4 regions of the Enterobacter sp. MG-EB028 genome follow, and region 3 is predicted to be linked to each of the others. Evidence: predicted binding sites of a transcription regulator. Region 3 holds the regulator's gene; each other region holds the start of a gene.
The links. The regulator LexA, encoded in region 3, represses DNA repair genes until DNA is damaged. The targets are predictions, from matches to a motif close to TNCTGTATGTACATACAGNA.
Positions count from the first base shown of each region.

Region 1: metR (HTH-type transcriptional regulator MetR) is a predicted target of LexA. The motif match lies at 1,462-1,481, and genes of this name have one in related genera.
Region 2: dinB (DNA polymerase IV) is a predicted target of LexA. The motif match lies at 5,059-5,078, and genes of this name have one in related genera.
Region 4: ACR42C_RS07860 (DNA translocase FtsK 4TM domain-containing protein) is a predicted target of LexA. The motif match lies at 3,633-3,652, and genes of this name have one in related genera.

Region 1 covers NZ_CP195079.1:4,630,546-4,638,288, forward strand. The annotation lists gene metE (5-methyltetrahydropteroyltriglutamate--homocysteine S-methyltransferase) at 1-1,397, opposite strand, end outside; gene metR (HTH-type transcriptional regulator MetR) at 1,513-2,466, shown strand; gene ACR42C_RS21940 (carboxylate/amino acid/amine transporter) at 2,354-3,253, opposite strand; gene yigL (sugar/pyridoxal phosphate phosphatase YigL) at 3,336-4,136, opposite strand; gene pldB (lysophospholipase L2) at 4,168-5,160, opposite strand; gene rhtB (homoserine/homoserine lactone efflux protein) at 5,272-5,892, shown strand; gene rhtC (threonine export protein RhtC) at 5,889-6,509, opposite strand; gene recQ (ATP-dependent DNA helicase RecQ) at 6,571-7,743, opposite strand, start outside.
Region 2 covers NZ_CP195079.1:998,183-1,005,925, reverse strand. The annotation lists gene crl (sigma factor-binding protein Crl) at 1-343, opposite strand, end outside; gene frsA (esterase FrsA) at 401-1,645, opposite strand; gene gpt (xanthine phosphoribosyltransferase) at 1,750-2,208, opposite strand; gene pepD (cytosol nonspecific dipeptidase) at 2,469-3,926, shown strand; gene dinB (DNA polymerase IV) at 3,988-5,046, opposite strand; gene ACR42C_RS04600 (glycerophosphodiester phosphodiesterase family protein) at 5,205-6,065, shown strand; gene nqrM ((Na+)-NQR maturation NqrM) at 6,096-6,245, opposite strand; gene nqrF (NADH:ubiquinone reductase (Na(+)-transporting) subunit F) at 6,299-7,522, opposite strand; gene nqrE (NADH:ubiquinone reductase (Na(+)-transporting) subunit E) at 7,533-7,743, opposite strand, start outside.
Region 3 covers NZ_CP195079.1:328,390-336,132, reverse strand. The annotation lists gene ACR42C_RS01490 (quinone oxidoreductase) at 1-383, shown strand, start outside; gene pspG (envelope stress response protein PspG) at 568-810, opposite strand; gene dusA (tRNA dihydrouridine(20/20a) synthase DusA) at 947-1,942, opposite strand; gene ACR42C_RS01475 (conjugal transfer protein TraF) at 2,025-3,284, opposite strand; gene ACR42C_RS01470 (cupin domain-containing protein) at 3,510-3,998, opposite strand; gene zur (zinc uptake transcriptional repressor Zur) at 4,114-4,626, shown strand; gene ACR42C_RS01460 (CsbD family protein) at 4,675-4,884, opposite strand; gene dinF (MATE family efflux transporter DinF) at 5,005-6,342, opposite strand; gene lexA (transcriptional repressor LexA) at 6,406-7,014, opposite strand; gene ACR42C_RS01445 (diacylglycerol kinase) at 7,123-7,491, opposite strand; gene plsB (glycerol-3-phosphate 1-O-acyltransferase PlsB) at 7,646-7,743, shown strand, end outside.
Region 4 covers NZ_CP195079.1:1,663,149-1,670,891, forward strand. The annotation lists gene cydD (heme ABC transporter permease/ATP-binding protein CydD) at 1-1,472, opposite strand, end outside; gene trxB (thioredoxin-disulfide reductase) at 1,587-2,555, opposite strand; gene lrp (leucine-responsive transcriptional regulator Lrp) at 3,100-3,594, shown strand; gene ACR42C_RS07860 (DNA translocase FtsK 4TM domain-containing protein) at 3,730-7,425, shown strand; gene lolA (outer membrane lipoprotein periplasmic chaperone LolA) at 7,554-7,743, shown strand, end outside.

The DNA.
Region 1 (7,743 bases), 570 kb from region 3:
TTGATGTGTTCCGCGATGCCGGTGCGGTAGTGGTTCGCATCCAGATTGCCCTTTTTGAAGTCCAGACGCAGGCCGCGGATCTCCGTAGTCTGTGGGAAGGAGCCGATCGTCGTGGTCGGCCACGCGGGAAGGTTGAAGCGGGCGCGCTGGGCTTCGGCACGTACCTCATACGGGCTCTGGCGCTGGCTGTCCTGGGCGGTGATGGCCGCCAGACGTTTTTCCACCGCCGGGTTGTGCACGCGGGACGAGTGACGACGCGCCTGGATCGGAGCGCTCCACTCGGTGATCGCCGCCGTGTCGCCGCTGTTCAGCGCGTCGCGCAGCAGTGTTAGCTCTTCGCATTTTTGCAGGGCGAAGGCAAACCAGCTTTTCACTTCAGGGTCGAGGCGGGTCTCCACGCTGAGATCGATTGGGCTGTGCAGCAGCGAGCAAGAGGATGCAACCCACAGCTCACGTTTGCCGACGATGTCTTTAATCTGTGCGTATTTTTCGGTCAGATCGGCGCGCCAGACGTTACGGCCGTTGACCAGACCGGCGGAGAGCAGCCAGTCTGCGGGCAGGCGCTTGTGCAGTTCCACCACATCGTCCTTACCGTGAACCAGGTCAACGTGAAGGCCCTGAACCGGCAGCGCGGTAATGGTCTTCAGGTTCGGCGTCACGCCTTCGAAATAGGTCGTGAGCAGGAGTTTTACCTGTCCGGCGAGCGCGTCATACGCCGGTTTGAAGGCATCGAGCCAAACCTGGGGAAGCTCCAGCACCAGCGCAGGCTCGTCGATTTGCACCCACTGGATACCGCGCTTGCCCAGCTCAATCAGCACCTGCTTATAGACCGGAAGAATATCGTTCAGCAGGCTGAGGCGGTCAAACTGCTCGCCCTTCACTTTACCCAGCCACAGGTAGGTTACCGGCCCCAGCAATACGGGCTTCACCTGGTGTCCCAGCGCCAGTGCTTCATCCACCTCCTCCAGAAGCTGCGTCCAGGTCAGCTTAAACTGCTGGCCTTTGACGAACTCCGGCACCATATAGTGATAGTTGGTATTAAACCACTTGGTCATTTCCGCCGCTGCCGCTGGCTCACCCGTTGGTGCGCGGCCACGGCCGATGCGAAACAGGGTATCAATATCCACCGATCCATCTTTGTTCTGATGACGAGCCGGTACGTTGCCAAGCAGCAGGCTGGTCGTCAGAACATGGTCGTACCAGGCGAAGTCGCCCACCGGCAGCAGGTCAATGCCCGCCTGTTTTTGCTGATCCCAGTGGCGGGCGCGCAGCTCCCGCCCCACCGCCAGTAGTTCTTCACGGGAGGCGTTGCCCGCCCAGTAGCTTTCTTGCGCTTTTTTCAACTCGCGACGCAGGCCAACGCGAGGGAAACCGAGAGTGTGATTGCGGATTGTCATGGTGTGCCCCTTGTGAAATTCGTTATTTAGACGTCCAGATGTTTACACTTCTATAATTGGCAGGTACTGTATATTCCTCAAGCGCAAAATGTTCATGGCGGAGTGAAGGACTTTCATGATCGAGATTAAACACCTGAAAACGCTACAAGCGTTGCGGAACTGCGGTTCGCTCGCGGCGGCTGCGGCCACGCTGCACCAGACCCAGTCCGCCCTTTCTCACCAGTTCAGCGATCTGGAACAACGCCTCGGATTTCGTCTTTTTGTGCGTAAGAGCCAGCCCCTGCGCTTTACGCCGCAGGGTGAAATTCTTCTTCAGCTGGCGAATCAGGTGCTGCCGCAGATCGCCAGCGCGCTGCAGGCGTGTAACGAGCCGCAGCAGACCAAACTGCGCATCGCCATTGAGTGCCACAGCTGTATTCAGTGGCTGACCCCCGCGCTTGAAAACTTTCGCCAGAAGTGGCCGCAGGTGGAGATGGACTTTAAATCCGGCGTGACGTTCGACCCGCAGCCTTCGCTCCAGCAGGGCGAACTGGATCTGGTGATGACGTCCGACATCCTGCCGCGCAGCGGCCTGCATTATTCACCGATGTTCGATTATGAAGTGCGCCTGGTGCTGGCGCCGGACCATCCGCTGGCGGCCAAAACGCGCATCACGCCGGAAGACCTGGCGACGGAAACGCTGCTAATTTATCCGGTCCAGCGCAGTCGTCTGGATATCTGGCGCCACTTCCTGCAGCCAGCAGGCATTAGCCCGCAGCTGAAAAGCGTGGATAACACCCTGCTGTTGATTCAGATGGTGGCGGCCAGCATGGGGATTGCGGCGCTGCCGCACTGGGTGGTGGAGAGTTTTGAACGCCAGGGTCTGGTGGTCACCAAAACCCTGGGAGAAGGACTGTGGAGCCGGCTGTACGCCGCCGTGCGCGACGGAGAGCAGCGTCAGCCCGTTACGGAAGCGTTTATTCGCTCAGCGCGGAACCACGCGTGCGACCACCTTCCGTTTGTGCGGAGCGCGGAGCGACCCAGCGGCGATGGACCCACAGCGAAGCCAGGATCACCGCTCCCCCAATAAGGAAGCTCGGCCAGTGCGGCTGTTCCTGCCAGATGGCGAGGTTCACCAGCAGCCCCGCTGGCACATGCACGTTGTTCATGATCCCCAGCGTCCCGGCGTCGACCTGCGTAGCGCCGTAGTTCCACATGAAGTACCCCAACCCTGACGCCACCACGCCCAGCCAGACCAGAACGCTCCACTGCACGTTGGTGGTCGGCAGCTTTTGCGGGTTGCCGAGCAGAAACCACGCCGCCACCGCGACAATCGCCGCACCCATATAGAACCACGCAAACGCGTTGTGCTGCGGCATAGGGCGGGTTTCCATCAGGCGTTTGTAGCCTACCATGCCGATAGCAAAGCTGATATTGGCGAGCTGGACGAACATCAGCCCGGTCCAGAAGTGATCGCTTACTTTGTCATAGCGAATTATCGCCGCACCGACCACCGCCAGCGCGGCGCTCAGCAGGTATCCCCAGCGCAGACGGCGTCTGCTGAGCAGGTCGTAAATCAGCGTGATATAGAGCGGCGTCAGCACGGTAAAGAGCAAGAATTCAGAGACGGACAAGTAGACGTAAGCCCGGAAGCTAAACAGATACATGATGCCGAGCTGCATCGCGCCCACCAGCATGTAGAGCAAAATGGTTTTCAGCGATTGCCCGCGCGTGCGCAGGAACGGCAGGAATACCAGCGCCGCCAGCCCCACGCGCATCAGCACCGAGAAGTAGCTGTCGACCGAACCGGCAAGGTATTCGCCAATCAGGCTAAAGGAGAAGGCCCACAGGATAGTGGTGATAATGAGTAGCGCCACAATGCTTGTCTCTCAGAAAGAAGGAGAGGCATTGTAGCGAACTCTTTAGTTGACAACTGAGCAATAAACAACCAAATGAAGATTATTCAAGGAAAAGCTTGCGCAGATACTTCGGTACCGCGTTGTCTGCGTTGGTGCCGATCACTTCCAGCTCCGGGTGCAAATCTTTCAGACGCTGGTGTGCGTTTTCCATAATGCAGCCCTTGCCTGCCATCGAAAGCATCTCGGCGTCGTTCATGCCGTCGCCGAAGGCGATACAGTCCTTCAGCTCAAAGCCCAGTCGTTTCGCGACGGCTTCGAGCGCGTGGCCTTTTGAGACGCCCCCGGCCATTACTTCCAGACAGGTCACGGTGGAGAAGCTCACGTTGACGCGATCGCCCCATCGGGCGTTGATCGCCTGTTCCAGCGGCAGCAGCTCTTCGTGGCTGTCGCAGGTGAAGAACACCTTGCTGATCCCCTCTGGATCCAGCAAACCCGGCTCATAAAGGGAGTAGTTGAATACCGCTTCCCTGAAGAAACGCATTTCATCCGGGCGGTGGCGATTCATGAACCATTCGTCGTCGCGGTAAACGTTAGTGACGATAGCCGGGTTGTTATGCACCACGCCGAACAGATCGGCGGCAATATCGCGATCCAGGTTGTGCGTAAAGATCAGGTTGCCGTCGGTATCATGCACGCGCGCACCGTTGGAGGTGATCATGTACGACTTGATCTCAAGGTTATCGCGGATCTGCCCCACGTCCACGTGGTGGCGGCCGGTGGCAAACACAAAGTTCACACCACGGGCGGTCAGAAGCTTTAAGGTCTCTTTCGCGTAAGGCGACAGGGTGTGGTCGGGGGAAAGCAGTGTGCCATCTAAATCAGATGCAACAACCTGGTACATAGGGATTTCAACCTCTGGTGGAAAACAATAATCAATTATGCCTGTTGAAAAATTCAACAATGGCGTTAAGCGCGACTGAGCGCATAGCGTCCTTTTCAAAAAGGATCTCATGGAACGCGCCGTTGATGACCAGCGGTTTACCCCCTTCGCAGGGGTGCCCCGCCGCAGCGCGCAGTTCACAATAGCGGTCATGCATGCGGTTATCCACCACACGCTCTTCTTCCGCCTGAATCAGAAGCGTCGGCGTGTCATCATCGCCTACGCCCGCCAGCACCTGCTCACCAGCCAGAATACCCTCCCGCACCCAGTGCCAGGTCGGGCCGCCGACGCGCAAGCGCGGTTCATCGGCATAAAAGCGCAGGTTGCGGCGATAGCGCTGCCGACTGTGGGTCAAGACGTTGATGGCGAACGGCAATGCGCGCCAGCGTCCGGTTCCGATGGCATAGCCTTCACGAATGCGCTGATGGCCCTCAGCCCAGTCGAGTAGATGGCGCACCATCCAGTCAGGGAAGCGAATAACGATACCGTACATCGGCGCGGTAAGCGCAATGGCGTCGCACTGGTGCTCATACCGCTGCAAAAACAGCGTCGAAATGGCACCGCCCATGGAGTGGGCAAGGATATACCGCTTGCGCCAGGGGCCGGGCTGCAATTCCTGCTGCCAGAATGCGGCAAAATCGTCGACGTAATCGCTGAAGCGATCCACGTGCCCACGGTGCGTGTCGGGCAGCATACGCCCGGACAGCCCCTGCCCACGGTGGTCGATGATCAGCACATCAAAACCCATATGGACCAGATCGTAGGCCAGTTCGGCATATTTAACGTAGCTTTCGATACGCCCAGGGCAGACCACGATCACCCGGTCATTTTTTTCATTGCGGAAACGAACGAAGCGCACCGGGATGCCCCCGACGCCGGTAAACTCGTCTTCCTCGCGCTGCCGCCAGAAATCGGTCAGCGGCCCCATTGAGAAAGCAGCAAATGCGTTTTCTCGTGTTTCCCAGTCCTTTTTCTGCTGAAACATTGGGTTTCCACTCACGTAATCCAGGGAATATCGTTTTTTTTCGTCACTGGTCACAAAATGACTCAACAATAGCGTATTGTGGCATAAAAATAGACGGTTCGGGAGTTTCAAATGACCTTCGAGTGGTGGTTCGCCTATCTGCTGACATCCATAATCCTCAGCCTTTCACCCGGCTCTGGCGCCATTAACACCATGACCACCTCCATCAACCACGGCTATCGCGGTGCGGCGGCGTCGATTGCCGGTTTGCAGACCGGGCTGGGCATTCATATTGTGCTGGTCGGGATTGGTCTGGGGACCCTGTTCTCCCGCTCCGTGCTGGCCTTTGAAGTGCTGAAATGGGCCGGGGCAGCGTATCTGATTTGGCTCGGTATCCAACAGTGGCGTGCGGCAGGCTCCATTAACCTGAATACGCTCGCTCAGACGCAAAACCGCGGCCATCTGTTTAAGCGCGCGGTGTTCGTTAACCTGACCAACCCGAAGAGCATCGTTTTCCTCGCCGCCCTGTTTCCGCAGTTTATCGTGCCGCATCAGCCCCAGGTGATGCAGTACGTGGTGCTGGGTGCGACCACGATTATTGTCGATATCATCGTGATGATTGGTTACGCGACGCTGGCGCAGCGAATTGCGGCGTGGATTAAAGGGCCTAAGCAGATGAAGGCCCTGAATAAAGTTTTTGGCTCGCTGTTTATGCTGGTTGGCGCGCTGCTCGCGTCAGCGCGTCATGCTTAGCGAGAAATGATGAGATGAATGCCGAAGCCGGCGAACAGCGCGCCGGCGAAGCCGTCGATCCACTTCGCGATACGCTGGTAGCCGCGGCGCATCGCCGGTAAGGCGAACAGGCTGGCCACAATGGTAAACCAGGCAAAGGTTTCAACGACGATCAGCAGGAAGATGCCCCAGCGTGCGCCCGCGCCAACGCTATCGCCGACAAACAACGAGAACACGGAGCCGAAATAGATAATCGCTTTCGGGTTCGCCAGGTTGGTCAGCAGCCCTTTTACAAAGCTGCGTCCGCCCGTTGCCAGCTCTACTTTTGGTTCTTGCGGTTTTTGCTCTTCTTTCTTCAGCGCCCCGCGCAGCATCTGGTAGCCCATCCAGCACAGGTACAGCCCGCCGCCAACCATAATGATGTTATGCAGCCAGGCCATCTTCGCCAGGATCAGGTTCAGACCGAGCAGCGCGACCGCCGCCCAGATCATAACGCCCATGGTGATACCGAGCACGCCCATCATCGCTTCTTTGCGGGAGCGGCTGACGGCCGTTTGCGACACGAAGAAAAAGTCAGGGCCGGGGCTCATCAGCGCAACGATGTGCACTAACGCCACGGTGAGAAATAGCATTAACATAATTAGCTCGCGGGGAAATAATTTAGTGAGTCATCATCCTGGCACTTTTTCGCCCGGCTGACTACTCCTCATCATCACCATCAACGTGTGAACGGATGAGCGCCATAAACTCTTTACCAAAGCGCTCCAGCTTGCGCGTGCCGACGCCGTTGACGCTGAGCATTTCACTGGCGCTAAGCGGCATCTGCTCGGCCATCTCGATCAGCGTCGCGTCGTTGAACACCACGTAAGGCGGGATGTTTTCTTCGTCGGCGATAGCCTTACGCAGCTTGCGCAATTTGGCGAACAGCTTGCGGTCGTAGTTACCGCCGTAGGATTTCTGCATCACGCGAGGCTTGAGGGCGACCACGCGCGGCACGGCGAGCTTGAGTTCAACATCACCGCGCAGTACCGGACGCGCCGCTTCGGTCAGCTGCAGGGCGGAGTGCTGGGCAATGTTCTGCGTGGCAAAGCCTAGGTGGATCAGCTGACGAATAATGCTGACCCAGTGTTCGTGGCTCTGGTCTTTACCGATGCCGTAAACCGGCAGCTTGTCGTGGCCCATGTCGCGGATACGCTGGTTATTGGCACCGCGCAGCACTTCTACCACGTAGCCCATCCCGAAGCGTTGATTCACGCGGTAAATGGTCGAGAGCGCTTTGCGCGCGTCCATCAGGCCATCGTACTGCTTCGGCGGATCGAGACAGATATCGCAGTTGCCACACGGCTCCTGTCGCCCTTCACCAAAGTAGTTGAGCAGCACCAGACGGCGGCAGGTTTGCGCTTCAGCGAAGGCGCCCATCGCGTTGAGCTTGTGGCGCTCGATGTCCTGGAGCTGCCCCTGTGGCTTCTCTTCCAGACAGCGGCGCAGCCACGCCATATCGGCCGGATCGTAAAACAGCATCGCTTCCGCCGGCAGACCGTCACGCCCGGCGCGGCCGGTTTCCTGATAGTAGGATTCGATATTGCGGGGGATGTCGAAGTGCACCACAAAGCGCACGTTCGGCTTGTTGATGCCCATCCCAAATGCCACCGTCGCGACGACGATTTGCAGGTCATCGCGCTGGAATTTCTCCTGCACGTCGGCGCGGATGTGGTTCTCTAACCCGGCATGGTAAGCAGCGGCGCTAAAGCCGCGGTTTTGCAGACGCGCGGCGGTGTCTTCCACCTTAGCACGGCTGTTGCAGTAGATGATGCCGGACTTGCCGCGCTGCTCCTGCACGTAGCGCAGGAGCTGATCCAGCGGCTTGAACTT
Region 2 (7,743 bases), 670 kb from region 3:
CCAGGGTGGCCAGCAGTGCGCTCGCTTTGTCGTGGAACTCTTTCAGGGTATATTCCAGGCGATCGATTACTTCCTGATCTTTAATGGTGGTCGCCTGCCAGTTGCCGTCTTTATTAAACAGGCCAAACTGGTAGCTATACGTAAAACGCTTCTCCTCTGCTTCCATTTCCATCCACCAGCCCCAGAATTCACGTTTTTCGGGTGCAGGCTTCACGTTGACGCAAACAGCCAGGCAGTCGAAAAAAAAGCGATTCTCTTCACACTGCTCTTCTCGAATATACGGGCCGAGAGCCATAAATTTCTTAATCAGCCTACTTTTCGGGTGTCCACTCGGTAACGTCATTGCGATCTCCTTTTGTGAAGCCACTGTTTTACCAAACCAGCGAAATTTAGCAATCTATTAACACACTCTCTGGGCGATCCAGCGCGTGATCTCTTTCAAGGCTTTGTCAAAATTCTGATACACCGGGCTGAACGGCACCTCAAGCAATTTGCCATCCGCAGATGACGAAGTGATTAAGCGTGACTCTTCTTCAGGGCTGAACGGATCGTTTTTCCAGAAACCGGAAAGCATCGGCGTCGGGCAGCGGCGGCCCAGTAACCCCTGCGTTTTTAACGAGTAACGATTGAGTTCGACACGCAGCGCTTCGTCTGATGCATCATGCATGCCAAGGCGACTGGCCAGCACGTCAAGGTACATCTCCGGCACGCTCCCCTGACGGGCAGGATCGCTGAGCAGGGCGTGAACCACCGGGCCCAGGCAGGCGACGGCCTTCAGCCGCGAAGATTCAAGATAAGCCAGACGCACCGCGACGTTTGCCCCAAAACGGAAGCCGAATGCCGCAACGCGGGTGTGGTCAACCCACGGAACATTTTCCAGCGCTTTAAGCGCATGCTGGTGTAGCAGGCTGGAATCCTGCGTTAACTTCCACTTCGACGAGAAGCCAATGGATGGCATATCGAGCGTCAGCATCGCGATCCCTTTTGGTGCGAAGTAGCGCTCATACAGGCTGTAATAGTCAATTTGCAGGGAATCCAGACCGCCGCACATCAGCACGGTCGGGAACGGGCCATCGCCTTCAGGCATGTGCAGGAACCCGGTGACGGGCGCACCGCCCGGAACGGCGAACTCAAGCTCGCGCATCTGACCCGGCAGGCGTTGAGCCGCCTCCTCATAGGCACGGTTCGCCAGCGCCTGAGCCTGCTCGGCCAGCTCATCCCCTTTCAAATGCGGATAGGCGGCGATGGCGTAGAGATTGGCTGCATGCAGCCAGTGCTTGCCGCTGCGCGTGGCATCTTCTTCCTGACTGGCTTTTTGCTGCCAGAGCATCGCCTGTTTAGACCATTCGTAGATCCAGTTTCCGCCCCGGTAGCCCACCACCGTATCGTAAAGCTCGCTGTCGGTACGCTCCGACTCGCTCATCACGATACGCGCCTGCACGTCGAGGATTTCACGGGGGTCTATACCGCGCCAGATCCACATCAGGCGGTTAATCATGCGGTACCAGTGGGGCACGTTTTTACCGTCTAACGCAGACTGGACGGCAGGCATGGTACCCGGATTAAACCGACGGACCAGCGTCGACGTTTCAGGGTGTTTGAAACGGGGTTTGAAAAGAGTCTCGGTGAGATTCGCCTGCGTCATTGCGTTGCCTCCATGGATACGTCATATAGTGCCCATTGTAACGCGTGGCGGGATAAAAAGAACAACGCCCGGCATAGCCGGGCGTGTAAAGTTACGTACTGAAATTAACGGCCTGAAATAGGCGGTACGAAGACCACGCCCATATCCCACGGCTGTTCAATCCAGGTATCCTGCGGGATATCAATTACGTAATCGTCAACCAGCGGACGGCCCGCCGGCTTAGCAAAGATCGTCACGAAGTGCGCTTTTGGATACATTTCGCGGATAGCCACCGCGGTACCGCCGGTGTCCACCAGATCGTCGATAACGATGAAGCCTTCACCGTCGCCTTCAGCGCGTTTCAGCACTTTCAGCTCACGCTGGTTATCATGGTCATAGCTGGAGATGCAGACGGTATCGACATGACGAATACCCAGCTCACGTGCCAGCAGCGCCCCCGGTACCAGACCGCCACGGCTGACGGCAATAATGCCTTTCCACTGTTCGGAAGGCATCAGACGCGCAGCCAGTTTGCGTGCGTGAATCTGCAACATGTCCCAGGTGACGACGTATTTTTCGCTCATGTGAAGTGTCCCAGCCTGTTTTTATACGGCTTAAAAAGTGTTCGAGGGGGAAATAGGTTGCGCGAGATTATAGAGATCTGACGCACTAAAAACCAGTGTTTAGCGCCCTCTGCCTGAGTTTTTACATGCTTTATGCTACCCGCCAGCAGAGAAAGTGGTATTCTCAGTTGCATCTCGCAAGCCTGTCTTGTGGTAACTATTAACCTGCTAACCCTGTGGCCTGCAACCCTGTTTGCAGCGCCTCGACAAGGAGACTTATCGTGTCTGAACTGTCTCAATTATCTCCGCAGCCGCTGTGGGATATTTTTGCCAAAATTTGCTCCATTCCACACCCTTCCTACCATGAAGAACAGCTTGCCGAACATATTATGGGTTGGGCGAAGGAAAAAGGCCTGCACGCTGAGCGCGACCAGGTTGGCAACATTCTGATCCGCAAACCTGCCACCGCAGGCATGGAAAACCGTAAACCGGTTGTGCTGCAGGCGCACCTGGACATGGTGCCGCAGAAAAACAACGACACCGTTCACGACTTCACTAAAGACCCAATCCAGCCGTACATCGACGGCGACTGGGTGAAAGCGCGTGGCACCACGCTGGGCGCGGATAACGGTATCGGTATGGCCTCTGCGCTGGCGGTGCTGGCCGACGACCGCGTTGAGCATGGTCCGCTGGAAGTGCTGCTGACCATGACAGAAGAAGCGGGCATGGACGGCGCGTTCGGTCTGCAGGCGAACTGGCTGCAGGCCGACATCCTGATCAACACCGACTCCGAAGAAGAAGGTGAGATCTACATGGGCTGCGCGGGAGGGATTGATTTCATCTCTACTCTGCCGCTGTCTCGCGAAGCGATTCCTGCAGGCTTCCAGACCTTCAAGCTGACGCTGAAAGGGCTGAAAGGCGGTCACTCGGGCGGTGATATTCACCTGGGATTGGGTAATGCCAACAAGCTGCTGGCGCGCTTCCTGGCGGGCCACGCGGCCGAGCTGGATCTTCGTCTGGTGGACTTCAACGGCGGTACCCTGCGCAACGCAATCCCACGCGAAGCCTTTGCCACCGTGGCGGTGCCAGCGGCAAAAGCGGACGAGCTGAAAAAACTCTCCAGCGTCTACCTGGATATCCTGAAAAACGAACTGTCGGCGAAAGAGAAGAACCTGACCGTGGTGCTGGAATCCGTTTCTACGGATAAAGCCGCGCTGACCGCGCAGTCTCGTGACACTTTCGTTCAGTTGCTGAATGCGACGCCAAACGGCGTTATTCGCAACTCTGACGTGGCGAAAGGCGTGGTGGAAACCTCCCTTAACGTGGGCGTGGTGACCATGAGCGACGACAGCGCGGAAATCATCTGCCTGATCCGCTCCCTGATCGACAGCGGTAAAGAGTACGTGGTGAGCATGCTGGAATCTCTGGGTACGCTGGCGGGCGCGAAAACGTCTGCAAAAGGCAGCTACCCGGGCTGGCAGCCGGATGCAAGTTCTCCGGTAATGGCGCTGGTGCGTGAAACCTATCAGCGTCTGTTCAACAGCACCCCGAACATCCAGGTGATCCACGCGGGTCTGGAGTGTGGTTTGTTCAAGAAACCGTACCCGGATATGGACATGGTTTCCATCGGGCCGACCATCACCGGTCCGCACTCTCCTGATGAGCAGGTTCATATCGAAAGCGTCGGCCATTACTGGACGCTGCTGACAGAACTGCTGAAGGCGATTCCTGCTAAGTAATCCCCTCACCCCAGCCCTCTCCCTCAAGGGAGAGGGTGAACAACCTCGTGCCACGGGGCTATTACAATCCCAAAACCAACTGACGTTCTAACTGCGGGTCCAGTAATGTGACATGCAGTCCCACCAGCCTCACCCCTCGTCCGCCTCGTCGTTCTTCCCACGCCTTTTTCGCCGTTGCGATAAGATCCTCCTTGTTCAGGCGCGGCCAGACGTGCTCCTGCGTTGTCTGTTGAAAGTCGTTAAATTTCAGTTTGATGCCCTGTCGGGCAATCAGTAAATCAGGCTTTACTTTGCTCAGGCGTCGTTCCAGCTCCGGATAGAGCTGTTCCGTAATAATGGTTTCGCATTCCGACCAGTCATGGATGTCTTCGCTCAGCGTGCGTTCAACCCCGACCGATTTACGTAACCGTTCGCTGCTTACGCTGCGCTCATCGATGCCCTGACTGCGCTCCCACAGTACGCGACCAAACTTCCCAAAGCGCTTGAGCAGCATCGCCAGGTCGCTTCGCTGCACATCTTCGCAGGTGCGTAACCCCATACTTTCCAGCTTAGCGGCGGAGACTTTGCCTACGCCGGGGATTTTGCCAAGCGGCAGCGTTTTTAAAAACGCCGGGACCTCTTCAGGGGTGATGACGTACTGGCCGTTGGGTTTATTTAAATCGGAGGCGATTTTGGCGAGAAATTTTACCGGCGCGACGCCTGCCGATGCGGTGAGATTCAGCTCGTTAAAAATGGTCTGTCGGATCTCCTGCGCCATCAGAGTAGCGGAGCCGTGACAGTGCAGGCTATCGGTGACGTCAAGATAGGCTTCGTCCAGCGATAGCGGTTCAATCAGTGAGGTGTAGCGGGAGAAAATTTCCCGAATATGGTTTGAGGCTTCTTTATAGGCGTCAAAGCGACCGGGCAAAAGGGTGAGGTGCGGACACAGTTTCAGCGCCATCGCCGTCGGCATGGCGCTGCGCACGCCAAATTTGCGCGCAGGATAGTTGGCGGTGCTTATCACACCGCGCTGAACGCGGCTGCCGCCAATGGCGATGGGAATATCCCGCAGCGCCGGGTTGTCACGCATCTCCACTGCGGCAAAAAAGCAGTCCATATCAACATGGATTATTTTGCGCATCGGTCATACCACACATGTATTTATATACAGTATAACAAAAGGCAAAAAATGCGTCAGCAATTTTCCTTACTCACAGTTGTCATAAAAACGTGTTACAAACGCTCAAGACAAATCCTTTATTTACATAGAGTTAGCTAATAAATGGAGAGCAATCATTCATGAAGAAAATATTATCGGTTTCGCTACTGTTTCTGGCGAGTGCCGCATCAGCAAATCCAGAAATCGTCGCCCACCGGGGCGGTACCGCGGATGCACCTGAAAACACCCTGCCAGCCATAAAGCTCGCGCTCGAAAACAAAGCAGATATCGTCTGGATAACCGTGCAGTTAAGCCGGGATAACGTACCGGTTCTCTTTCGGCCTGCCGACCTGAAGGCGTTAACCAATTTGCAGGGAAAGGTGTCACAGTATACCGCTGAAGAACTGGCAAAGGCGGATGCCAGCGTGAAGTGGAAAGATAAAGGCCTGCCGGAAAACCTGCTTAATACCCCGATACCGACGCTGAAGTCGGTACTGACCGCCTGGCCAGATACGCGATTTTTCATTGACATCAAATCGCCGGATGCAGATCCAGCGACCATGGGCAACACGCTGCTTAACGTATTGAAAGAGACCAACAGCCTGAACCGCGTTCGCGTCTATTCAACCGAAGATCGCTATATGGAAGCATTGCCTGCCGAAATCCCCCGCTTTGTCACACGCAGCGAGACTCGCACGCGTCTGGCCACGATTTCGTTGAGCCACGAATGTCTGCCTCCTTCACAAAAAATGGCCGATTACTGGTATGGGCTTGAGTTAAACCGAAAAATAGAGGTAGTCGAGAAATTCACCTTAGGCGAAGGTGTCTCTCCTGCAACATTAACGTGGGACAAAGAGGCCGTTGACTGCTTCCGCTCTCAGGGCAATGCCCATTTGATTTTTATCGGCGTGAACTCTGAAGAGGACTACCAGAAGGCGAAAACACTGGGTGCCGAAGGAGTTCTGGTGGACTCGCCAGCTAAAGCCAAAAGCTGGAAATAAATGATAAAGGCCGCTCAAAGCGGCCTTTTTCTAGATGATCCTCTGCTGGTCCCGAGCCATCCGTTTTTTACGCGCATCGCACGGTTCCGGGCAGTCGCACACCTTTTCCATCCCGATGGAAGAGATGCCTCCACAGCTGCCCTGAATACTTTTACGCTTGATGATCCAGCCCAGCGACATCCCGAAGATCACCAGCACAAACACCGCGAAGGTTGCCAGAAAGGTCAACACGATCAGCCTCCGAAATCATCAAGGAGGATGTTCTCATCTTCCACGCCGAGATCTTTTAGCATCTTGATCACCGCGGCGTTCATCATTGGCGGACCACACATATAGAACTCGCAGTCTTCCGGTGCCGGGTGCTGTTTGAGGTAGTTTTCATACAGCACGTTGTGGATGAAGCCCGTATAGCCCGTCCAGTTATCTTCCGGCTGCGGATCGGAAAGCGCCACGTGGAAGGTAAAGTTAGGGTTCTCACGCGCCAGCTGCTCGAACTCATCGTCGTAGAACATTTCGCGCAGGGAACGCGCACCGTACCAGAAGCTGATTTTACGCTTGCTGCTAAGACGTTTGAGCTGGTCGAAGATGTGCGAGCGCATCGGGGCCATACCAGCACCGCCGCCGATAAAGACCATTTCCGCGTCGGTATCTTTGGCAAAGAACTCACCGAACGGGCCGGAGATCGTCACCTTGTCGCCTGGCTTGAGGGACCAGATATATGACGACATGACGCCCGGCGGCGCATCAGGCACATTCGGTGGCGGCGTGGCGATACGCACGTTGAGCATAATAATGCCCTTCTCTTCCGGGTAGTTAGCCATGGAATAGGCGCGAAGCGCTGGCTCTTTTACCTCGGAAACAAAGCGGAAGAGGTTAAATTTATCCCAGTCGGCCCGGTACTCTTCAGGCACGTCGAAGTCGGCATACGCCACGGTGTGCGCCGGACAATCAATCTGGATATAGCCCCCCGCGCGGAACGGGACGCTCTCCCCTTCAGGGACACGCAGCTTAAGCTCTTTAATGAACGTCGCTTTGTTATCGTTCGAGATAACCTCGCACTCCCATTTTTTCACGCCGAATATCTCTTCCGGCAGCTCAATCTTCATGTTCTGGCGCACCGCAACCTGGCATGCCAGGCGGCAACCTTCTTTCGCTTCACGCTTCGTGATATGCGACAGTTCAGTTGGCAGAATATGACCGCCCCCCTCTTTCACCGTCACACGACACTGTCCGCACGAGCCGCCGCCGCCGCAGGCTGATGAGACAAAAATCCCGTTCCCCGAGAGCGTATTAAGCAGTTTATCCCCTGCCGGGGTGCGGATCTGGTTCTGCGGATCGTCATTGATATCAATGATCACATCCCCGGAATTGACCAGCTTTGCGCGCGCCGCCAGAATCAGCCCTGACAGCACCAGTACTATCAGCGTGAACATTACCACGCCAAGAATAATTTCCATCTGTTAGCCCTTATAGCTGCACACCGGAGAAGGACATAAAGCCCAACGCCATCAGGCCGGTGGTGATAAAGGTGATCCCTAAGCCGCGCAGCCCAGCGGGCACGTTGGCATATTTCATTTTTTCACGGATCCCCGCCATGGTGACAATCGCCAGCATCCAGCCGATACCGGAACCGAAGCCGTACACCACCGATTCACTGAAGTTGTAATCGCGCTGCACC
Region 3 (7,743 bases):
TAAAAGAGATCACTGGCGGCAAAAAAGTACGCGTGGTGTATGACTCGGTGGGGAAAGATACCTGGGAGGCGTCGCTGGACTGCCTTCAGCGTCGTGGGCTGATGGTGAGCTTCGGTAACGCCTCAGGCGCTGTAACCGGCGTTAATCTGGGCATTCTGAACCAGAAAGGGTCTCTGTACGTGACGCGCCCTTCTTTGCAGGGTTACATCACCAACCGGGAAGAGCTGGAGGAAGCCAGCAACGAGCTGTTCTCGCTGATCGCCAGCGGCGTGATTAAGGTGGATGTGGCAGATGCGCAGAAATACCCGCTAACCGATGCACGGCGTGCTCATGAGGTGCTGGAAAGCCGGGCGACGCAGGGTTCAAGTTTGTTAATTCCCTGACCCCTAAAAAGAAATTGGGCTTCCCGTGGGAAGCCCTTTCTTTTTTTAGTTCGGCTGTATGTAGGGTACAGCTCGATGAATTCTGTAGCGGCAGTCATAGTGACAGATTCGATAAGTAAATCCTATTCTGTTCTAAGCCATGCCGCCGGAAAAGTTACAAGTATGTGACGAACCCCTCAATACCTTAGTAACGGAAGCGGTTATTGCGCTGATAAGTCGGCAATTTTGGCGCTTTAATCGCCCGTATTACCCACACCACGGCGATAGCCAGCAGCAGCCACGGCAGCAGTTTGATCGTCAGGGCAAATAACCCGCCGATAAACATTACCACCGTCGCCACAACGAGTGCGGCCAGAATGCCGAGCAGCGACACGCCTGTGGCTAACAGCATGACAAAAAAGCCAATGATAAAAAGTAGTTCCAGCATGGTGCTCTCCCACGAGTTCCCGAATGTTGCTGCAATCATTACAAGAATCATGCCAAAGCTAACGCATTGTTCTTAAAGCAAAACGCCCCGCGAGAATTCGCAGGGCGTGGTGAATTTGACGAACTTTTAGCGAAAGTTATCGCTTGTCTGCCACCAGTCGCAGCGCATGTTCCAGCACCTCAATATCGGCACCGGCTTTATGCGCATTCTCGCTCAGGTAGCGACGCCACTGACGCGCGCCCGGAATACCCTGGAACAGGCCAAGCATATGGCGAGTGATATGGCCAAGATAAGTGCCATTGCTCAACTCGCGCTCGATGTAAGGGTACATCGAACGCACGACGGCAACCGGATCGGTGTCCGCGCCTTCGATGCCAAAGATTTCGCGGTCGACCGTCGCCAGAATGCCCGGATTCTGATACGCCTCGCGCCCGACCATCACGCCATCCATATGTTCAAGGTGCGCTTTGGCCTCTTCCAGCGACTTGATACCGCCGTTAATTGACATCGTCAGGTGCGGGAAATCACGTTTCAGTTGATACACGCGCGGATAATCCAGCGGCGGGATCTCACGGTTCTCTTTCGGGCTGAGGCCGGAGAGCCAGGCTTTACGGGCGTGAATGATAAACATCTCGCACTCGCCTTTCCCGGATACCGTGTTGATGAAATCGCACAGGAATTCGTAGCTGTCCTGGTCATCAATTCCGATACGGGTTTTGACCGTTACCGGTATGGAGACCACATCACGCATCGCCTTGATACAGTCCGCCACCAGCTGTGCATTGCCCATCAGACAGGCACCGAACATGCCGTTTTGCACGCGGTCGGAAGGACAGCCAACGTTGAGGTTGATCTCGTCGTAGCCGCGTTCTTCCGCCAGCCTCGCGCACTGCGCCAGCGCGGCCGGATCGCTGCCCCCCAGCTGCAGGGCAACCGGATGCTCTTCTTCGCTGTATGCCAGGTAGTCGCCCTTCCCGTGAATGATTGCGCCCGTGGTCACCATTTCCGTGTACAGCAGCGTATGGCGGGAGAGCTGACGCAGGAAATAGCGGCAGTGTCTGTCCGTCCAGTCGAGCATCGGCGCAATAGAGAAACGGTGTGCAGGGAAAGCGGTCTGGTATTCTGACAACATGACGAAGTTTTAAGCATCTGGTGGAAAAGGGGCGCTACTATAGCACAAAGAAAAGCCGGAGGCGCATCGCCTCCGGTAGACTTTAGAACGTCATACTCAGCTGGGCCCCTGCGCCCCAGGTTTCGTCTTCACCGTACAGGCCCATCAGGTCAACATGAACGGTACTGAACGGCGCGAAACCAACACCGCCGGTAAAGACGTTGCTGTCGTTACCTTTCATGTCCGCGCGATAACCGGCGCGCACCGCCAGCCAGCTCAGCGGAGTCACTTCAGCACCGACCCCAACATACTGCGACGTATCTTCGCTCTTGAAGCCTTTGGTTTCGGTCAGATCGCCATCGGCGGTCAGGGTCACCAGATCGTTGTGCCAGGCGGCGCCCGCGGTCACCAGCGGACGGATCTGGTAGGTGTCTTTATAGCTCACCACTTCCCCCGTACGCCCGTTGCGGATGCGGATATCTTTGGTGTCGATATCGCGCGACATCAGGTTTTGCCCGCTCACACCGACCGTCCAGTGTTCGCCAAAATCAGCGGCAATACCGGCATCGACGTTAAAGCCAGTATCGTCTGTACGGTAGCGGCTGTCGTTCCACTTATTACTGTCGTAATCGTAGATTGAGGTGGTGTAGTTATAGATCCAGGTTTTTTGCAGTTTTGGCGTCACGCCCACGGAAACCGGAACACCGCCAAGGTCAAACTGGCGGGCAACGGCAACGCCATAGTCAGACACAATCGCCGCCCGACCGGACGCCGTTGAGTTGAGGTTTTTAGTGATCTGATCCGTGCCGTTCAGCGCAGCGTCCAGGGCAACACCGGCAGCCACCACATTGCTTCTTTGAATACTGCGCAGATAATCAATATCCTGCTGATCGATAGACGAACTTACCCGACCATGGGCATAGCCTTTCGCCATAAAGGCCACGGAAAGCACATCGTTAGGGATACTCACGGCAAGCCCTGCCCCTGCCGTTGCGCGTGCGGTTTTACCCTTGAGATAGTCCAGCTCATCGGCCAGATCTTTGGCCGCGCCCTGGAACTGATTAATCGAGCCTAGCGGATTGGTGATGACCTGAATTGGCGTAAGGTTATCAACCACATCTTTATAATGATTGATTTTGTCGTTGATGGTATCAATTTCGTCCTGAAGATTGTCTTCATCCGTCACCTGCACCCCAACGGACGGCAAAATGACCGTCACATCATCGTCCGGTTTTGCCTTTGCAAGCAGCGCGGGGTTAATTAATGCCCCGCTGCCATAACTGCCCGAAGCAACGCCGGTCCCCCCCATCGCGTCGCTACGTGATTCTGTCCAGGTATTGGCTGCTCCCGCCTGATTTGCCATAAACAAGGAGACAGCGATGCTAACCACCGAAAATTTAAAATGTTTTTTCACAGTATGCCCGTCTTATAGTCTGTTATGAAATAACCCCTGTCTGTTATCCCCCAAACAGGCGCGAACTATTGCTGTGAATAAAGATAAAAAGACCCGCCAATTCACTCCCTAAGTAAAATTCCCTTACGGCCTGTTGTAATTTGTGACGGCCCTCAATATTTATAGAAGAGGAAATTATTTTTTCACAGGTTTTCCATCATGTGGGCCAAAAAATTGAGGGGGATGATCTACCCAGCGGTCCTCTCGCGTGGCGGCATAGACCGGGTTGAGCGGATAGTAGATGCGATTTTGCTTCTTGTTGGCCTCACCCACCACCAGTAACCGAACCTCTTCGTCCGTATTGTTGATAAAGGTGTGGCACACGCCCGTTCCGGCGGGAAAGCCCACGCTGTCACCGGGTTCAAGCTTCCACAAATAGCCATTAATCCAGGCTTCGGGATAGCCCTCAAGCACGTAGATAAACTCTTCTTCGTCACTTTCCGCATGGGGATAGGACGTCCGACGTCCTGGCGGTAAACGCTCATGATGGATGCCTATGCGCCTGAGGCCCAGGCTGCGAGCCAGCGGTGCACCGATGGAAAAAAGCTCGTTACTGTCGGGGTAGGTGGCGTCATCTGGCCCTTCTACCTCGCGCCAGTGCGTAATACAGTCTGGTTTTTTCATGGTTACATTCCCGGTTTGCGATGCGCCAGGTATAGCACAGCCTGGCGGATATCGGTGTTTTTGCCATAACATGATAAAGTGAGGGTTTTACATCCCAGAACATCCGAGGTGCTAAATGGATAAGTCCACAAAAGAGCTGTTAGCGCAGGCCGAAAAGCTGTGCGCGCAACGCAATGTGCGCCTGACCCCGCAGCGCCTTGAAGTCTTGCGCCTGATGAGCCTGCAACAGGGGGCAATCAGCGCCTACGATCTGCTCGACCTGCTCCGTGAAAGCGAGCCGCAGGCTAAACCGCCCACGGTGTATCGCGCGCTGGATTTCCTGCTGGAACAAGGGTTTGTGCATAAGGTCGAATCCACAAACAGCTATGTGCTGTGCCATCTTTTCGATCAGCCAACCCACACATCGGCGATGTTTATTTGCGACCGCTGCGGCGTGGTAAAAGAAGAAGGCGCAGAGGGCGTAGAGGACATTATGCACACGCTGGCGGCAAGGATGGGTTTTGCCCTGCGTCATAACGTGATTGAAGCACACGGGTTGTGTTCAGCATGCGTAGAGGTGGAAGCCTGTCGGCATCAGGATGCGTGTCAGCACGACCACTCAATTCTGGTGAAGAAAAAGCCGCGTTAACGGCAAAAGAAAAGGCGGCCTGAAGCCGCCTGTGTGGGTTATTCAGCGTTACCAACGATAGTCGTTACGGGTTTCCCAGTCTTTGACTTCGTTTTCCGCCTGATCTTTCGCGTAGCCGTAACGTTCCTGAATTTTACCGACAAGCTGATCGCGTTTACCTTCAATGACGGTCATATCGTCATCGGTCAGCTTACCCCACTGTTCTTTCGCTTTACCTTTGAACTGCTTCCAGTTGCCGCCGATTTCGTCTTTATTCATCATCGTGTCCTCTTAGTTAAGCGTCGGGTCGTAACGTCCGTTACGTTCTTTTCTGCTGGACGTGATAATTATTGTAGTTAAGGATTCGGCGGTTGGTTTCATATTCGGAATCTTTAACCGTCACGATATATCGTGGCGGGAGGGAAGCCAGGTATTATTTTGCCAGTGACGGTGCCAGATAAAGGCAAGCGACAGGCCGCGCAGAGAGAGGAAGACCGCAAGCGCCAGCCACAAACCGTGATTACCCAGCCAGGGTAGCGTCAGCAGCGTCAGACCAAACCCCGCCGCCGCGACCGCCATACTGTTGCGCATTTCCGCCCCGCGCGTCGCGCCGATAAACATGCCGTCCAGCAGATAGCACCAGACGCCTACTACCGGCAAAATAACCTGCCAGACGATGTAGCGGTCCGCCAGTTCGCGTAAAGCCGGTAACGAAGTGAGCAATGCAATAATGTCACGGCCAAAACAGGCGTAAATCAGTGCGAATGCCAGCGCGACCAGGCCCGACTGGCGGCAGGCCGCACGCCAGACATCCCGAAGCTGCCCGCTTTCCCGCGCGCCGTACGCCTGCCCGGAATGCGCCTCAACGGCATAGGCGAAGCCGTCCAGCGCGTAGGCGGTGAACGTCAGCAATGTCATCAGGACTGCATTCACCGCAACGATTTCTGGCCCCAGTCGAGCCCCAAAGACCGTCAGAGCGCCGAAACAGATCTGAAGCAGCAGCGAACGCAGCATGATGTCACGGTTGAGCGCCAGCAGCCTGCGGATATTGCCGCGCCATGCTGTTTTGAGCAGCGCAAGGGAGATCCCGCGCATCGCCAGCACGCGCCAGACCATCCACAAGCCAATGAAAAAGGTCCCGTATTCTGCAATCGCCGTCGCCAGTGCCGCCCCGCGTACGTCCATATGCAGGCCTATCACCAGCCAGAGATCGAGCACAATGTTGAGAAGGTTTCCCACGACCAGCAAAATCACTGGCGCACGGGCATATTGCACGCCCAGTAACCAACCCAGCAGAACCAGGTTTGCCAGCGAAGCGGGCGCGCTAAGCCAGCGAATTTCCAGGAAGCGACGCGCCTGCTCCAGTACCGCCTCGCTGCCGCCAACGACCTGGAGTGCAAGGTCGATCAGGGGCGTGCGCAGTAAAACAATCAACATTCCCGCGCCCAGCGCCAGGATCAGCGGCTGCACCAGCGCACGCGCCAGACGTAACGGGTCTTTCGCACCGTACGCCTGTGCCGTGAGCCCGGTAGTACTCATACGTAAAAAGAGCAGCAGCATAAACAGGAAGCTGGTTGCCGTCGCCCCAATCGCCACGCCGCCAAGATAAACAGGGGAATCGAGATGACCAATAACGGCCGTGTCGACCAGACCCAGCAAGGGCACGGTGATATTGGAGAAAATCATCGGCAGGGCAAGACGCCACAATGCCTTATCTGAAGCCGTCAGCAGTGACATGAGAAATACCGGGAATGGAAGACGAAGCAGGCTACAGCGAAAGCGTAGCCTGTCAGGAAGAGATTACAGCCATTCGCCGTTGCGAATCACGCCTACTGCCAGACCTTCAATGGAGAAGCTCTGTTCGCGGAGGTCGACCACAATCGGGGTGAACTCGTTGTTTTCAGGCAACAGCTGGACGGTGTTACCCTGTTTTTTCAGGCGCTTAACGGTCACTTCGTCATCAATGCGCGCCACCACCACCTGGCCGTTCCGCACATCCTGCGTTTTGTGAACGGCCAGCAGGTCGCCATCAAGAATGCCGATGTCTTTCATCGACATCCCGCTAACGCGCAGCAGGAAATCAGCGCTCGGCTTGAACATACCAGGATCGACCTGGTAGTGGCCTTCTATATGCTGTTGTGCCAGCAGCGGTTCACCTGCGGCAACGCGGCCTATCAGAGGAATGCCCGTCTCTTCTTCCACCAGCAGGCGGATACCACGCGACGCGCCTGACACAATCTCAATTACACCCTTACGCGCCAGCGCTTTCAGGTGTTCCTCGGCAGCATTCGGAGAACGGAAGCCCAGACGCTGCGCGATTTCCGCACGCGTGGGTGGCATACCCGTCTGGCCGATATGATCCCGAATGAGATCAAACACCTCTTGCTGCCTGGTCGTTAATGCTTTCATTCCGCCCCCTGGGTGTATATACAGTTATGCTGTGAGTATATACAGTCAAAGGCGATTTTGGAACCAAAAACTGCACAAAAAACCAGGGACTTAATTATTCCTCGAGGCTCATCGGAAATGTGACCAAAGCAGCGTGACCCAGGTAATAGCTGCAGTGATAATTGCCAGCAGCACAGCGGCAGAACCCATATCTTTCGCGCGGCCAGAAAGCTCGTGGAAATCTGAGCCGATCCGGTCAACAACGGCCTCAATAGCGCTATTGAGAATTTCCACTATCATCACCAGAAGTACGGAACCGATGAGAAGCACGCGGGTAATGGCATCTACATCAAGGAAACAGGCGATGATAACCGCGACGATAGCGGCGACACCTTCCTGGCGAAAAGCAGCTTCATTAACCCACGCGGCACGGAAACCTTTCCATGAATAGCCAGCGGCTTTGATGATACGCGTTAACCCAGTGGTATTATTGGCCATTAAAAGAACCTTTTTTAAAAAAGAGCGTCAGTAACAGGAGCAGCAGCGCGTTTCGCTGCCGCCTGAAGTATGACGGGTAACAACAGAAATTTTGCGCGCTTTCTGTTATCCTTGCGCCGCAATTGCATTATTAACCAGAGGCTTTACATCGTTTATGTCCGGCTGGCCACGAATTTACTACAAATTACTTAATTTACCATTAAGCATCCTGGTAAAAAGCAAGTCTATCCCAGCAGAACCCGCGCTGGAACT
Region 4 (7,743 bases), 1.3 Mb from region 3:
GCCTGTCCGACTGACAGCCCGGAGGACTGGTCGCCGACCACGGTATCAACTCCTTGCGGGAGCAGCGGCAGAAACTCGCTGACCCAGGCGCGGTCGAGAACGGACTGTAGTTCATCTTCACGGGCATCCGGGCGCGCCAGGAGCACGTTTTCGCGCAGCGTGGAGGCAGGAAGCTGCGGGTTTTGTCCGACCCAACTGAGCTGCTTGCGCCAGGCGTCGGGATCGAGATTACGCAGTTCAGCTTTGTTTATCCGCAGCGAACCGGTGTAGGCCATAAAACCGGATAGCGCATTCAGCAGAGAACTTTTCCCTGAACCGCTGGTGCCGACCAGCACCACGCGTTTTCCGGCTGGCAGGGTAAAGTTCAGCGGACCCGCGAGCACTTTGCCTTCAGGTGACAGAATGGAAAAGTCCTGCGCTTCAATGGTCACGGGGTCTTTAGCATTCAGCGTCACGTCACCGCGCTCCGGGTGCGCCAGCGGCGTCTCCAGGAAGGTTTTCAGACTGTCGGCCGCGCCAACGGCCTGCGCTTTGGCATGATAGAAGGTCCCCAGGTCGCGAAGCGGCTGGAAAAACTCCGGAGCCAGGATCAACGCAAGGAAACCGGCTGAGAGGGTCACCGCAGTGCCGTAGTGGCCGAAATCCAGCGCGCCAAGATAGGAGAAGCCGAAGTAAACCGCCACCAGCGCAATCGACAGCGAGGTAAAGAATTCCAGCACGCCGGAAGACAGGAACGCCAGGCGTAACACCTCCATCGTGCGCTGGCGGAAGTCCTGTGATGCCAGGCGAATATTCTCGGTTTCCGCTTCACCGCGACCAAAAATACGCAGGGTTTCCATCCCGCGCAGGCGATCGAGGAAATGTCCGCTCAGCCTGCCCAATGCCAGGAAGTTGCGGCGGTTGGCATCAGCCGCACCCATGCCGACCATCGCCATAAACAGCGGGATCAGCGGGGCGGTGCCCAGCAGGATCACTGCCGCCACCCAGTTGACGGGGAAAATGGCGATAACAATCAGCAGCGGAACAAAAACCGCCAGCGCCATCTGCGGAAGATAGCGCGCGTAGTAATCGTGCATATCGTCAATCTGCTCAAGGATCAGCGTCGCCCAGCTTCCGGCCGGTTTACCCTGGATCCACGCGGGCCCGGCTTCCTGAAGGCGATCCAGCACCTGACGGCGGATCTCGTAGCGGATATGCTGTCCGGCGTGGAAGCCGACGCGCTCACGCAGCCACACCACCCAGGCGCGCAGGACAAAAACCAGGATCAGAACAATAAAGGGCAGCAGGAGCGCTTCGCGGGGAATGTTCTCCATGATCATGTGATTAAGAATGCGGGCCAGCAGCCATGCCTGGGCAACAATCAACAGACCGCTAACGAACCCCAAAAGACGGGAGATCGTAAGCCAGCGGCGGGAAATAACGCTTTGCTGTTTCAGCCAGCGTGTTAACTCTTGTTGACGGGTTTTTTCCATTGCGTATTTTGCAGGTGACGTTATAAGAAATTAGACATCTGCATGTTACACGCGAGCAAAAATAAAGGCGACCTGTGGCCGCCTTTATTTACGTTTGTTACTGACTTGTAAAGATTATTTACCTTGTTCAGCCAGTCCATCGAGATAGCGTTCAGCGTCCAGCGCGGCCATACAGCCGGTGCCCGCAGAGGTGATCGCCTGACGGTAAATATGGTCCATTACGTCACCGGCAGCGAACACGCCCGGGATGCTTGTCTGGGTCGCGTTACCGTGGCTGCCGGACTGCACTTTGATGTACCCGTTTTCCAGCTCCAGCTGGCCTTCGAAGATCGCGGTATTCGGGCTGTGGCCGATAGCCACAAACAGACCCGCCACCTCCAGCGTTTCGACGTTATCGGTGTTCTGGGTATCACGAATGCGCAGACCCGCAACGCCCATCTGATCGCCCGTGACTTCTTCCAGGGTACGGTTGGTGTGCAGCACGATGTTGCCGCTCGCCACTTTATCCATCAGGCGCTTAATCAGGATCTTCTCGGCGCGGAAGGTGTCACGACGGTGGATCAGATGCACTTCAGAGGCAATGTTCGCCAGGTAAAGCGCTTCTTCCACCGCGGTGTTGCCGCCGCCGATAACCGCGACTTTCTGGTTACGATAGAAGAAACCGTCGCAGGTGGCGCAGGCAGAGACGCCGCGGCCTTTGAACGCTTCTTCAGACGGCAGGCCGAGGTAGCGGGCAGAGGCCCCGGTAGCGACGATCAGCGCGTCGCAGGTGTATTCGCCGCTGTCGCCCGTCAGGCGGAACGGACGGTTCTGCAGGTCAACCTTGTTGATGTGGTCGAACAGGATTTCGGTTTCGAACTTAGCAGCATGCTCGTGCATGCGTTCCATCAGCAGCGGCCCGGTCAGGTCGTTCGGGTCGCCCGGCCAGTTTTCCACTTCCGTGGTGGTGGTCAACTGACCGCCTTTTTCCATGCCAGTGATCAGTACCGGCTGCAGGTTTGCGCGTGCAGCATAGACCGCCGCGGTATATCCCGCAGGTCCAGAACCAAGGATTAGCAACTTACTGTGTTTGGTCGTGCCCATGAGATCCCCATTGTTGTTGGCAGGCAATGGGCTGGATTGTAGGGAATTTGTTGCCGTAAAAAAAGAGCGCTGGGATTTTGCTTTCGATATATGCAATAGCTGCGCCCGATGAATCTTGCGCCGTTACATCACGTTTTCTACTTAAAACCGCTCGTTTATAAGGCAGTAAAATGAGGATTAATACCCCCCCGTAATGAATATCCGGCATCTTGTACTAAAAAACGATGTTTTGCTTTGACAATCCCCTGCGCATTTGCGAAAACATTCAAGGAAGAAAAAAAACCGCGTTAACCGTATGCCGCATAGGCATGCACGTAAATGCCATTTTTACCGTGTCAGTGAAATCTACGCATGGCGTGGACAGACGCCATACGTGATGTCGGTGACAGCCTTCGGGCAGCGGTCTTCTTACCAACAGAACCCGAATCCGCATCGCGTCTAATACATAACCAGGCGATGTGATGACTAACGGGTACAGGCTCTGAACAGTGATGTGCACAGGGTCCAGGCAGGAGTAGGGAAGGAATACAGAGAGACAATAATAATGGTAGATAGCAAGAAGCGCCCTGGCAAAGATCTCGACCGTATCGATCGTAACATTCTTAATGAATTGCAAAAGGATGGGCGTATTTCCAACGTCGAGCTTTCAAAACGTGTGGGACTTTCCCCGACGCCGTGCCTTGAGCGTGTGCGCCGACTGGAAAGACAGGGTTTTATTCAGGGCTATACGGCTCTGCTGAACCCGCATTATCTGGATGCCTCACTTCTGGTATTTGTTGAGATTACTCTGAATCGTGGTGCGCCGGATGTGTTTGAGCAATTTAACGCCGCTGTACAAAAACTTGAAGAAATTCAAGAATGTCATCTGGTGTCCGGTGATTTCGACTACCTGTTGAAAACCCGTGTGCCTGATATGTCCGCCTATCGTAAGCTGCTGGGGGAAACCCTGCTGCGTCTGCCAGGCGTGAACGACACCCGTACCTATGTGGTAATGGAAGAGGTCAAACAGAGCAATCGTCTGGTTATTAAGACGCGCTAACACGGAACAGGTGCAAAATCAGCGTAGTTTGATTACACTCCTGTTAATCCATACAGCAACAGTGCCGGGGAGCCCCGGCGCTGTTGTCCGTTTTAGCAAACAGGCAGGATATGCCTGATACCTGGAGAGCCTTTCTTGAGCCAGGAATACACTGAAGACAAAGAAGTCACACTATCGAAGCTAAGCAGCGGACGTCGTCTTCTCGAGGCTTTGCTGATCGTTATTGCCCTTTTTGCCGTCTGGCTGATGGCAGCCTTACTCAGTTTCAACCCTTCCGATCCCAGCTGGTCGCAAACCGCGTGGCATGAGCCTATCCATAATTTAGGCGGCGTACCCGGAGCCTGGCTTGCGGACACGCTCTTTTTCATTTTCGGTGTAATGGCCTACACCATTCCCGTCATTATTATTGGCGGATGCTGGTTTGCATGGCGTCATCGTCAGAACGATGATTACATCGATTATTTCGCGGTTTCCCTGCGCCTGATTGGCGCGCTGGCGCTGATCCTCACCTCCTGCGGGCTGGCGGCGATTAACGCCGATGATATCTGGTACTTCGCCTCCGGCGGGGTAATTGGCAGCCTGCTGAGCTCTGCGCTACAGCCGATGCTTCACAGTAGCGGCGGCACGCTGGCGCTGCTCTGCATCTGGGCGGCAGGGCTGACGCTGTTTACCGGCTGGTCATGGGTGAGCATTGCCGAGAAGATCGGCAGCTTTATTCTTACGATCCTGACCTTCGCCAGCAACCGTACCCGCCGCGACGACACGTGGGTCGATGAAGAAGAATATGAAGATGAGTACGAAGAGGAAGACGATGTTCCGGTGCAGCGTCGTGAATCTCGTCGTGCTCGTATTCTGCGCGGTGCCCTGGCGCGTCGCCAGCGCGTTGCTGAAAAATTTGCTAACCCGCTTGGACGCAAAACCGATGCGGCGCTCTTCTCCGGTAAGCGTATGGATGAAGATGAGCAGGTTGAGTACCGCGCAGCGGGTAGCGCAGTAGATCCAGATGATGTGCTTTTCTCCGGCAACCGTGCGATGCCGGGTGATTTCGATGAATACGATCCGCTGCTTAACGGGCATACCGTTACCGCGCCGGTTGCCGCAGCCGCAGCAGCAACGACCGCAGCACAGGCGTATGCCGCCCCTGTCGAAGCCGTGATGCCATCCGCGCCGGTTCCACCACCGGAATCCGTTATCCAGCAGCCTCAGGTTGCCTGGCAGACCGCACCGGGTGTCCACACGCCGGAGCCCGTTATCGCGCCTGAACCAGAGAGCTATGTCCCTGTGCAGCAGGAGCAGTGGCAGCAGCCTTATCAGCCGCCGCAACCTGAGTATGAACCGCAGCACTATGAGCAGCCTGCGGCCCAGCCTTATCAGGCGCATGCCCCTGAACCGGTTGAACCCACGCAGCCTTATGTGGAGCCTCAGCCTGAACCTGAGGTGGTGGAAGAGGTGAAACCGTCTCGTCCGCCAATGTACTATTTTGAAGAAGTTGAAGAACGCCGGGCTCGTGAACGCGAACAGCTGGCGGCATGGTATCAGCCTGTGCCTGAACCGGTGCAGGAGCCGGTTACAAAGGCACCTTCAGTTTCGGTTCCGCCGGTCGACCCGACGCCTGCTGTTGCCCCCGTAGCGGAAAGCGTGAAGCAGGCTTCTGCGGCCTCAGCGGCGGCAGCACCGGTATTTAGCCTGGCAACGGGCGGTGCGCCGCGTCCGCAGGTGAAAGAGGGAATTGGTCCCCAACTGCCTCGCCCTAACCGCGTCCGCGTTCCAACCCGACGTGAGCTTGCCTCCTATGGTATCAAGCTGCCTTCCCAGCGGATGGCCGAAGAAAAAGCGCGTGAGACGGACTATGAAGATGATGCCGATGAAATGCAGCAGGACGAACTGGCCCGCCAGTTCGCCGCGCAGCAGAATCAGCGCTACGGTGAAGCCTATCAGCACGATGAACCGATGCTGGAAGACGAAGATGACGCGGCTGAAGCCGAATTAGCGCGTCAGTTTGCGGCAACCCAGCAGCAACGTTACTCCGGTGAACAGCCTGCTGGCGCGAACCCGTTCTCATTATCGGATTTCGAGTTCTCACCAATGAAAGATCTGGTGGATGATGGTCCGAGCGAGCCTCTGTTCACCCCGAGCGTGATGCCTGAAGCAGAGCCTGTGCGCCAGCAGCCGGCGCCGCAGGCACAGACATACGCGCAGCCGCAGCAACCTGTTCAGCAGCCGTATGCGCAACCGCAGCAGCCGCAACAACAGCCGCCGCAGTTCCAGCAGCCAGCGCCACAGCCTCAGGAGAGCCTGATTCACCCGCTGCTGATGCGTAACGGTGACAGCCGTCCGCTGCAGCGTCCGAGCACGCCGCTGCCGTCGCTGGATCTGCTGACGCCGCCGCCGGCTGAAGTCGAGCCGGTTGATACGTTTGCTCTGGAGCAGATGGCCCGTCTGGTGGAAGCCCGTCTGGCAGACTTCCGCATCAAGGCGGACGTGGTGAATTACTCACCGGGCCCGGTTATTACCCGTTTCGAACTTAACCTGGCGCCGGGCGTCAAAGCCGCGCGCATTTCTAACCTGTCCCGCGATCTGGCGCGTTCTCTGTCGACCGTTGCGGTACGTGTGGTGGAAGTGATTCCGGGTAAACCGTACGTTGGCCTTGAGCTGCCGAATAAGAAACGTCAGACCGTTTACCTGCGCGAAGTGCTGGATAACACCAAGTTCCGCGATAACCCATCCCCGCTGACCGTAGTGTTGGGTAAAGATATCGCCGGCGACCCGGTGGTGGCTGACCTCGCGAAAATGCCTCACCTGCTGGTAGCGGGTACCACCGGTTCCGGTAAGTCCGTCGGTGTGAACGCCATGATCCTCAGCATGCTCTACAAAGCGCAGCCGGAAGATGTGCGTTTCATCATGATCGACCCGAAAATGCTCGAACTGTCGGTCTACGAAGGCATTCCGCATCTGCTGACGGAAGTGGTCACCGACATGAAAGACGCCGCCAACGCCCTGCGCTGGAGCGTCAACGAGATGGAGCGCCGCTACAAGCTGATGTCTGCGCTGGGCGTGCGTAACCTGGCCGGCTATAACGAGAAAATCGCCGAGGCGGCGCGCATGGGCCGTCCAATCCCGGATCCTTACTGGAAACCGGGTGACAGTATGGATGCACAGCATCCGGTGCTGGAGAAACTGCCTTATATCGTCGTGCTGGTGGATGAATTCGCCGACCTGATGATGACCGTCGGTAAGAAAGTGGAAGAGCTGATCGCGCGTCTGGCACAGAAAGCGCGTGCGGCAGGTATTCACCTGGTGCTGGCGACCCAGCGTCCGTCCGTGGATGTTATCACCGGCCTGATTAAGGCGAACATACCGACTCGTATCGCGTTTACCGTTTCGAGCAAAATTGACTCCCGTACCATTCTCGACCAGGGCGGCGCTGAGTCTCTGCTGGGAATGGGGGACATGCTGTACTCCGGCCCGAACTCCACCTCACCGGTGCGCGTACACGGTGCGTTCGTTCGCGACCAGGAAGTACACGCGGTGGTGCAGGACTGGAAAGCGCGCGGACGTCCGCAGTACGTTGACGGTATTACCTCCGACAGCGAAAGCGAAGGTGGCGGCGGTGGCTTTGACGGCGGTGAAGAGCTGGATCCGTTATTCGATCAGGCGGTTAACTTCGTCACTGAAAAACGTAAAGCCTCCATCTCTGGCGTGCAGCGTCAGTTCCGCATCGGCTATAACCGCGCGGCACGTATCATCGAGCAGATGGAAGCGCAGGGCATCGTGAGCGAGCAGGGGCACAACGGTAACCGTGAGGTGCTGGCTCCGCCGCCGTTTGATTAACCCTCAACATTTGCAAAGAAGGGTAAATCAGCAAAAATTAAGCATTTTCTTCTGTCGCCTGCCTGCGGGCAGGTCCAGAATAGATGACGGAACCCCCATTTCGGGAAGACGTATTTTAAGGAATAACAATGAAAAAAATCGCCATCGCCTGTGCATTACTCACCAGTTTTGTTGCCAGCAGCGTCTGGGCTGATGCAGCCAGCGACCTTAAAAGCCGACTGGACAAAGTCAGCAGCTTCCACGCCAGCTTCACGCAAAAAGTGACAGACGGCAGCGGCAACGCGGTGCAGGAAGGACAGGGGGATTTGTGGGTGAAAC